Linked DNA regions of Azoarcus olearius. The protein of the gene in region 1 interacts with the protein of each later gene in a pairwise test. Links are inferred from orthologs where the notes say so. Each region holds a gene or a part of one and is shown in the gene's direction. Other genes may lie near its edges. The genes, in order: dqs_RS04350 and grxD.

The links.
Region 2: the proteins of dqs_RS04350 (region 1) and grxD interact in binary tests that used the Escherichia coli proteins (3 or more experiments, as listed by UniProt). The link is inferred for Azoarcus olearius from one-to-one orthologs.

The regions. Positions count from the first base shown.
Region 1 is NZ_CP016210.1:908,674-911,760, forward strand. What follows is about bases 59-2,831. They hold dqs_RS04350 (BolA family protein), read left to right. Parts: upstream 59-1,202; coding sequence 1,203-1,460; downstream 1,461-2,831. Other genes in these bases: dqs_RS04340 (ABC transporter ATP-binding protein), read left to right, coding at 59-381; dqs_RS04345 (ABC transporter permease), read left to right, coding at 374-1,174; murA (UDP-N-acetylglucosamine 1-carboxyvinyltransferase), read left to right, coding at 1,497-2,747; rnk (nucleoside diphosphate kinase regulator), read right to left, coding at 2,779-2,831. Also shown: more of dqs_RS04340, read left to right, coding at 1-58; more of rnk, read right to left, coding at 2,832-3,087. UniProt on the Escherichia coli protein: Involved in cell resistance against acid stress.
Region 2 is NZ_CP016210.1:1,137,047-1,140,103, forward strand. The notes cover bases 182-2,924. They hold grxD (Grx4 family monothiol glutaredoxin), read left to right. Parts: upstream 182-1,262; coding sequence 1,263-1,586; downstream 1,587-2,924. Other genes in these bases: prfA (peptide chain release factor 1), read left to right, coding at 182-343; prmC (peptide chain release factor N(5)-glutamine methyltransferase), read left to right, coding at 340-1,176; dqs_RS05340 (nucleotidyltransferase domain-containing protein), read right to left, coding at 1,617-2,714; dqs_RS05345 (HprK-related kinase A), read right to left, coding at 2,705-2,924. Also shown: more of prfA, read left to right, coding at 1-181; more of dqs_RS05345, read right to left, coding at 2,925-3,057. UniProt on the Escherichia coli protein: Monothiol glutaredoxin involved in the biogenesis of iron-sulfur clusters.

The DNA.
Region 1 (3,087 bases):
CTGTGGCAGTTCGTGCGCAAGCTCAATCGCGACGGCCACACCATCGTGCTGACCACCCACTATCTGGAGGAGGCCGAGACGCTGTGCGGCCGTATCGCCATGCTCAAGGCCGGAAAGGTAGTCGCGCTGGATACCACCGACAACCTGCTGCGGCGTTTCGCCACCCACAACCTGCGGGTGCGGGTGGAGCGCCCCGAGGTGGCGGTGGGCCTGGGCGGCATCCTGGGCGAAGGCGGCTGGATCGAGTTCGGTTTCGAAACCTATGCCGATGTCGAGCAACTGCTGGCGCGCCTGCGCGAGGCCCAGGCCAGCATCCTCGAGTTGCAACTCGGCGAGCCCGACCTGGAGCGCGTGTTCGTGGAGGTGATGCACCATGCCTGAGCCCCATGTCGAGGTGCAGGCGGGAGCGGTGTCGCCGCTGACCGGCTTTCGCACGCTGCTGTATAAGGAAGTGCTGCGCTTCTGGAAGGTGAGCTTCCAGACCGTGATGGCGCCAGTGCTGAACGCGGTGCTGTTCCTGCTGATCTTTTCCCACGTGCTGGACCGCCACGTCACCGTGTATGGCGAGATCGGCTATACCGCCTTCCTGGTGCCCGGCCTGGTGATGATGTCGCTGCTGCAGAACGCCTTCGCCAACAGTTCGTCGTCGCTGATCCAGAGCAAAATCACCGGCAACATCATCTTTGTGCTGCTGCCGCCGCTGTCCTACCGCGAGTTCTATGCCGCCTACGTCATCGCCGCGGTACTGCGCGGTCTGTTCGTCGGCACCGGGGTGCTGCTGGTGTCGATTCCCTTCGTCGATCTGCACGTGGCGCACCCGCTGTGGGTGCTGGCCTTCGCGCTGATGGGCGGGGCGATCCTGGGATCGCTCGGGGTCATCGCCGGCATCTGGGCCGAGAAGTTCGACCAGCTCGCGGCCTTCCAGAACTTCCTGATCATGCCGCTGACGATGCTGTCCGGCGTGTTCTACTCGATCCACTCGCTGCCGCCGCTCTGGCAGGATGTGTCACACGTCAACCCGTTCTTCTTTATGATTGACGGCTTCCGTTACGGCTTTTTCGGTCAGTCCGACGTGTCGCCCTGGTTGTCCTTCGGGGTGGTCGGGCTCTGTTTCGTATTGTTGGCGGCGCTGACGCTCGCGATGCTCGCCCGCGGCTACAAGCTGCGTGGGTGAGCGCGGGCGGGTGCCCTGAGAGGAAATCATGTTCGACCCAAACGAAGTCAAACGCCTCATCGAGCAGGGCCTGCCCTGTGAATTCGTCGCCATCGAAGGCGACGACGGCACCCATTTCACCGGCATCGTGGTCAGCGCGGCCTTCGAGGGCAAGCTGCCGGTGCGCCAGCACCAGGCGGTGTATGCCACCCTGGGCACGCTGATGGGCAACGAGATCCACGCCCTGCAGCTGCAGACCTATACGCCCGCCAAGTGGGAAACGGTGCGCGGCGAGCTGGGCCTGTAAAAGGCCGGCGGCCGCCGGCCCGTCATTCGAGGTTTCATGGACAAGTTGTTGATTGAAGGCGGCCGCCGGCTTTCCGGCGAAGTTGCCATTTCCGGCGCCAAGAACGCGGCGCTGCCCATCCTGTGTGCCGCCCTGCTGACGCGCGAACCGGTCACGTTCACCAACGTGCCGCGCCTGAACGACATCGGCACGCTGCTCAAGCTGCTGGGTCAGATGGGCGTCAAGGTGGAGCGCGAAGACGATCGCGTGACCCTCGACGCTTCTGCGCTCGACAATCCGGTCGCCCCGTACGAGATGGTCAAGACCATGCGGGCGTCGATCCTGGTGCTCGGCCCGCTGGTGGCGCGCTGTGGCGAGGCGCGGGTGTCGCTGCCCGGCGGCTGTGCGATCGGTGCCCGCCCGGTCGACCAGCACATCAAGGGCCTGCAGGCGATGGGCGCCGAGGTGCGTGTCGAACACGGCTACGTGCAGGCCCAGGTGCCGCGGCTCAAGGGGGCCCGGCTGTTCACCGACATGGTGACCGTGACCGGCACCGAGAACCTGATGATGGCGGCCTGCCTGGCGCAGGGCGAAACCGTCATCGAAAATGCCGCGCGCGAGCCCGAGGTCGTCGACCTGGCCAACTGTCTGGTGGCCATGGGCGCCCAGATCTCCGGCGCCGGGACCGACGTGATCCGCATCCGCGGCGTCGACGCGCTGCACGGCGCCACTCACCGCATCATGCCGGATCGCATCGAAACGGGAACGTATCTCTGTGCTGCAGCCGTAACCGGCGGTGAAGTGCGTCTCACCGGCACTTCGTCGTGCTACCTGGATGCGGTGATCGACAAGCTGATGGATGCCGGTTGCGAAGTCGTCTCCGAGCGCGACGCGATCCGCCTTGTGGCGCCGCGCCGCCCGCAGGCGGTGAACCTGCGCACGGCGCCGTATCCGGCCTTTCCCACCGACATGCAGGCGCAGTTCATGGCGCTCAACTGCGTGGCCGACGGGGCGGCGATGATCCGCGAGACCATCTTCGAGAACCGCTTCATGCACGCGGTGGAACTGCAGCGTCTCGGCGCGGACATCCGCATCGACGGCAACACCGCGGTGGTGCGCGGCGTGGAGCGCTTGCAGGGCGCCACGGTGATGGCGACCGACCTGCGCGCTTCCGCCAGCCTGGTCGTTGCCGGCCTGGTGGCCGAGGGCGAGACGGTGATCGAACGGATCTACCACCTCGACCGCGGCTACGAGCGGCTCGAAGAAAAGCTCGCCGCGCTCGGCGCCAGCGTCCGCCGGCTGAGTTGAACCTGCGACCGGCCCCGCGGCCGGTCGCCCTTCACAGCGCCAGGCAGCCCGCCGCCTCGGGCTGCCACACCACTTCCAGCACCTGCAGACGGATCGCGCTGCCTTCGGGCGTACGCCAGTCGATCGCCTGACCGGCTGCCAGTCCGAGCAGCGCGCTGCCGGCGGGCGAAAACACCGAAACCTTGCCGGCGGCACCGTCGGCATCCTTGGGGTAGGCCAGCGTGAGTTCGTACTCGCGGCCGCTGGTTTCCTCGCGGAAACGGGCGCGGCTGTTCATCGTGATCACGTCGGCGGGCATCTCCTCGGGCTCGCGCACATCGGCGCGATCGAGTTCGGCCCG
Region 2 (3,057 bases), 230 kb from region 1 along the record:
TCTCCCCACCGGTCTGGTCGTGGAGTGCCAGGACGACCGCTCCCAGCACCGCAACAAGGCGCAGGCCATGGCGGTGCTGGCTGCGCGACTGAACGATGCGCAGCTGCGCGCGCGTCAGAGTGCGGAGGCGGCCACCCGGCGCAGCCTGATCGGCAGTGGCGACCGTTCCGAGCGTATCCGCACCTACAACTTTCCCCAGGGGCGGGTCACCGACCACCGCATCAACCTCACCTTGTACAAGCTCGACGCGGTCATGCAGGGCGAACTCGACGAACTGCTCGCGGCCCTCGTGCTGGAGCATCAGGCCGAGCAGCTCGCGGCACTCGCCGAGGAGGGGCTGTGAGCCTGCCGCCGGATATCGCAGGCGCTTTGAGCTGGGCGCGCGAACGGATCGAGCAGGTCGATGCGCGCGTTCTGCTGCGATACGCGCTGGCATGCCCCGCGTCCCGCCTCGTCGCATGGCCGGAGCAACGCTTGAGTGCGGAGGAATGGGAGAACTTCTCCCGCCTGGTGGAGCGGCGGGTGGAAGGCGAGCCGGTCGCCTACCTCATCGGCGAACGCGAGTTCTACGGGCGCAGTTTTGCCGTGACGCCCGCTGTCCTGATCCCCCGCCCCGATACCGAGCTGCTGGTCGAGCTTGCGGTGGCGCATTTTTCCGCGCAGCAGCGCGTACGGGTCCTGGACCTTGGCACCGGCAGTGGCGCCCTCGCCATCACGCTGGCGCTCGAACTGGATGCCGCGGACGTGACCGCGCTGGACCGTTCTCGCGAGGCTTTATGGGTGGCGATGGCAAACGCGGCCCGGCTGGGCGCCAGCGTTTCCTTCGTGCAGAGCGACTGGTTCGACGCGCTGGGGGAAGAGCGCTTTCAGCTAATTGTCGCAAACCCCCCCTACATCGCGGCGGACGACGCTCATCTGGAAGAGGGCGATCTGAGATTCGAACCGCGTTCCGCGCTGGCTGCCGGCACGGCCGGGCTGGATGATCTGAGCGAGATTGCGGCCGGTGCCCCCGCGCATCTTGAGGCCGGCGGCTGGCTTTTCCTGGAGCACGGCTACGATCAGGCCATGTCGGTACGCGGTTTGCTTGCAGATGCCGGCTTCGCCGCCATTTCCTCCTGGAAGGATCTGGCAGGGATCGAGCGGGTTACCGGCGGGCGTTGGTTGGGGCGTGACTGACCGCGCCTGTCGCGTATTGACGCTTGCCCCGGGCAGGCGCTAGACTTTTCCGACTGTTTTACTCAACTTTTTCGAGAGTCATAAGCATGGACATCAAGGACGTCATCCGCGAGCAGGTCACCACCCACCCGGTTGCCCTGTACATGAAGGGTGTTCCGCAGGCCCCGGCCTGTGGCTTCTCCGCCACCGCGGTGCAAATCCTGAAGGCCAGCGGCGTGAAGGACTTCTTCTCGGTGAATGTGCTCGCCGACGACGCCGTTCGCCAGGGCATCAAGGAGTTCTCCAACTGGCCCACCATCCCCCAGCTCTATGTGAAGGGCGAGTTTGTGGGCGGCGCCGACATCATGCGTGAGATGTACCAGAGCGGTGAAATCCAGCAACTGCTGAAGGACGCAGGCGTTACCGCCTGATCCGACCGCGGCGCGGTGCACGCCGCGTCGTCAGGGGGTGGCAGGCGCCGTTCTGGCGCGCCACCCCATCCACGCCTTGCGGCCCAGGTGGCGCGCGAGCAGCAGGGGCGGCATTCTCAACCAGTGCGCCCGTATGTAGATCAGGCTGCGGGCCAGTCCGGCCCACCGGGCCTCCTCGCTTTCCACGGCCGGCGCGAGCGCGCGGTCGTAGGCCCAGTCCAACATCCGGCGCGAGCGGCGGTTCCGCAGCAGGCGTTCGATCCACTCCGACGGGACCGGGGTGGAGAGATGACGCGCAGCGAGGTGCAGCCCCAAGCCCACGCTTTCCTCCAGATCCAGTTCCGCAGCACGTTCGGCGAGCACGCGCCAGTCGTCGGCGGAGCCGCATTGCGCCCTAAGCAGGGCATCGATGTCGACGAGATCACGCAGGCCGTTGTGCAGTTCTCCCTCGTGCACCAGATGCGTGATGCTGTGCAGGACGAGATCCAGCGGCGACAGGGCCTTGATGCCCGGTACCTGGGTGTCCACCGCGCGTGCGATCAACTTGGCGGGGTCCGGGCGATGCCTCGACGTTAGCGGCAGGATCGTGTGGTGGACGTCCAGCATGGTGCCGCGACGAACATGCATGAGTGGCGGAATCTCATGCATCCATTCCCGGTAGTAGCGCTGATCGTAGGGGTCGGACTTGCCTGTCGTCCAGCCATGCACCATCAGCCGCAGCTCGGCCCGGCCCACCGCATCGCGCGGCACCAGGATGTCGATGTCGCCGAACAGACGGCCGCGCGCCGGCGGTTGGGCGGTCAGCACGTAGGCTGCGCCTTTCAACAGCACGACGGGGGTGCCGAGCGGCGCGAGCGCTCTTGCGATGCAGTGCGTCTCCCAGCGGACCGAGTCGGCCTGGCGCAAGCTGAGGTGCAGCGCCCCCCATAGATGGCGCGCAGGTGCTGGCGGGAGGTCGATGCCCGCATCGGTGAGCCGTGCCGCAAGCGTGCCAAGCAGGTTGGCGGCTCGGGCCGCGGCAAGCAGCGCCGTCCATTGCGGGGGCGTCAGCGAAGTCGCGTGCGACGGCTGTGCGAGAACATCGAGCAGCAGGCCGCAGGACCCGGCGGCAGTGGCGATCAGCGGCATAGTCGGTCGATCAGTTCCAGGCCTGCAGCGGTTGAGCCATAGCCGATCTGGAAGCAGCGTGCGCCGTCGAGCATGCCGCACAAGGCGTGGAAGCCCTGCTCCCCCATGCGTTCCTTGTTGAACGATTGCTCCGAAATCAGCGCAAAGGCTTCGGCGCGTGAGATTTCCTCGTGCCAGCCGTGTTCGTCATCGCGCTGGAAGCTCGGAAACACGATCCAGCGGCAGCGCGCGGTCTCTTCCGCGGCGAGGGCGGATTCCCGCGGTGGGGCGAGGTGAGAGAGCCGACCCTTGCGCGTGTCGTGATAGACAGGACCGACCGCAGCGCCCGGGAAACGTCCGACAA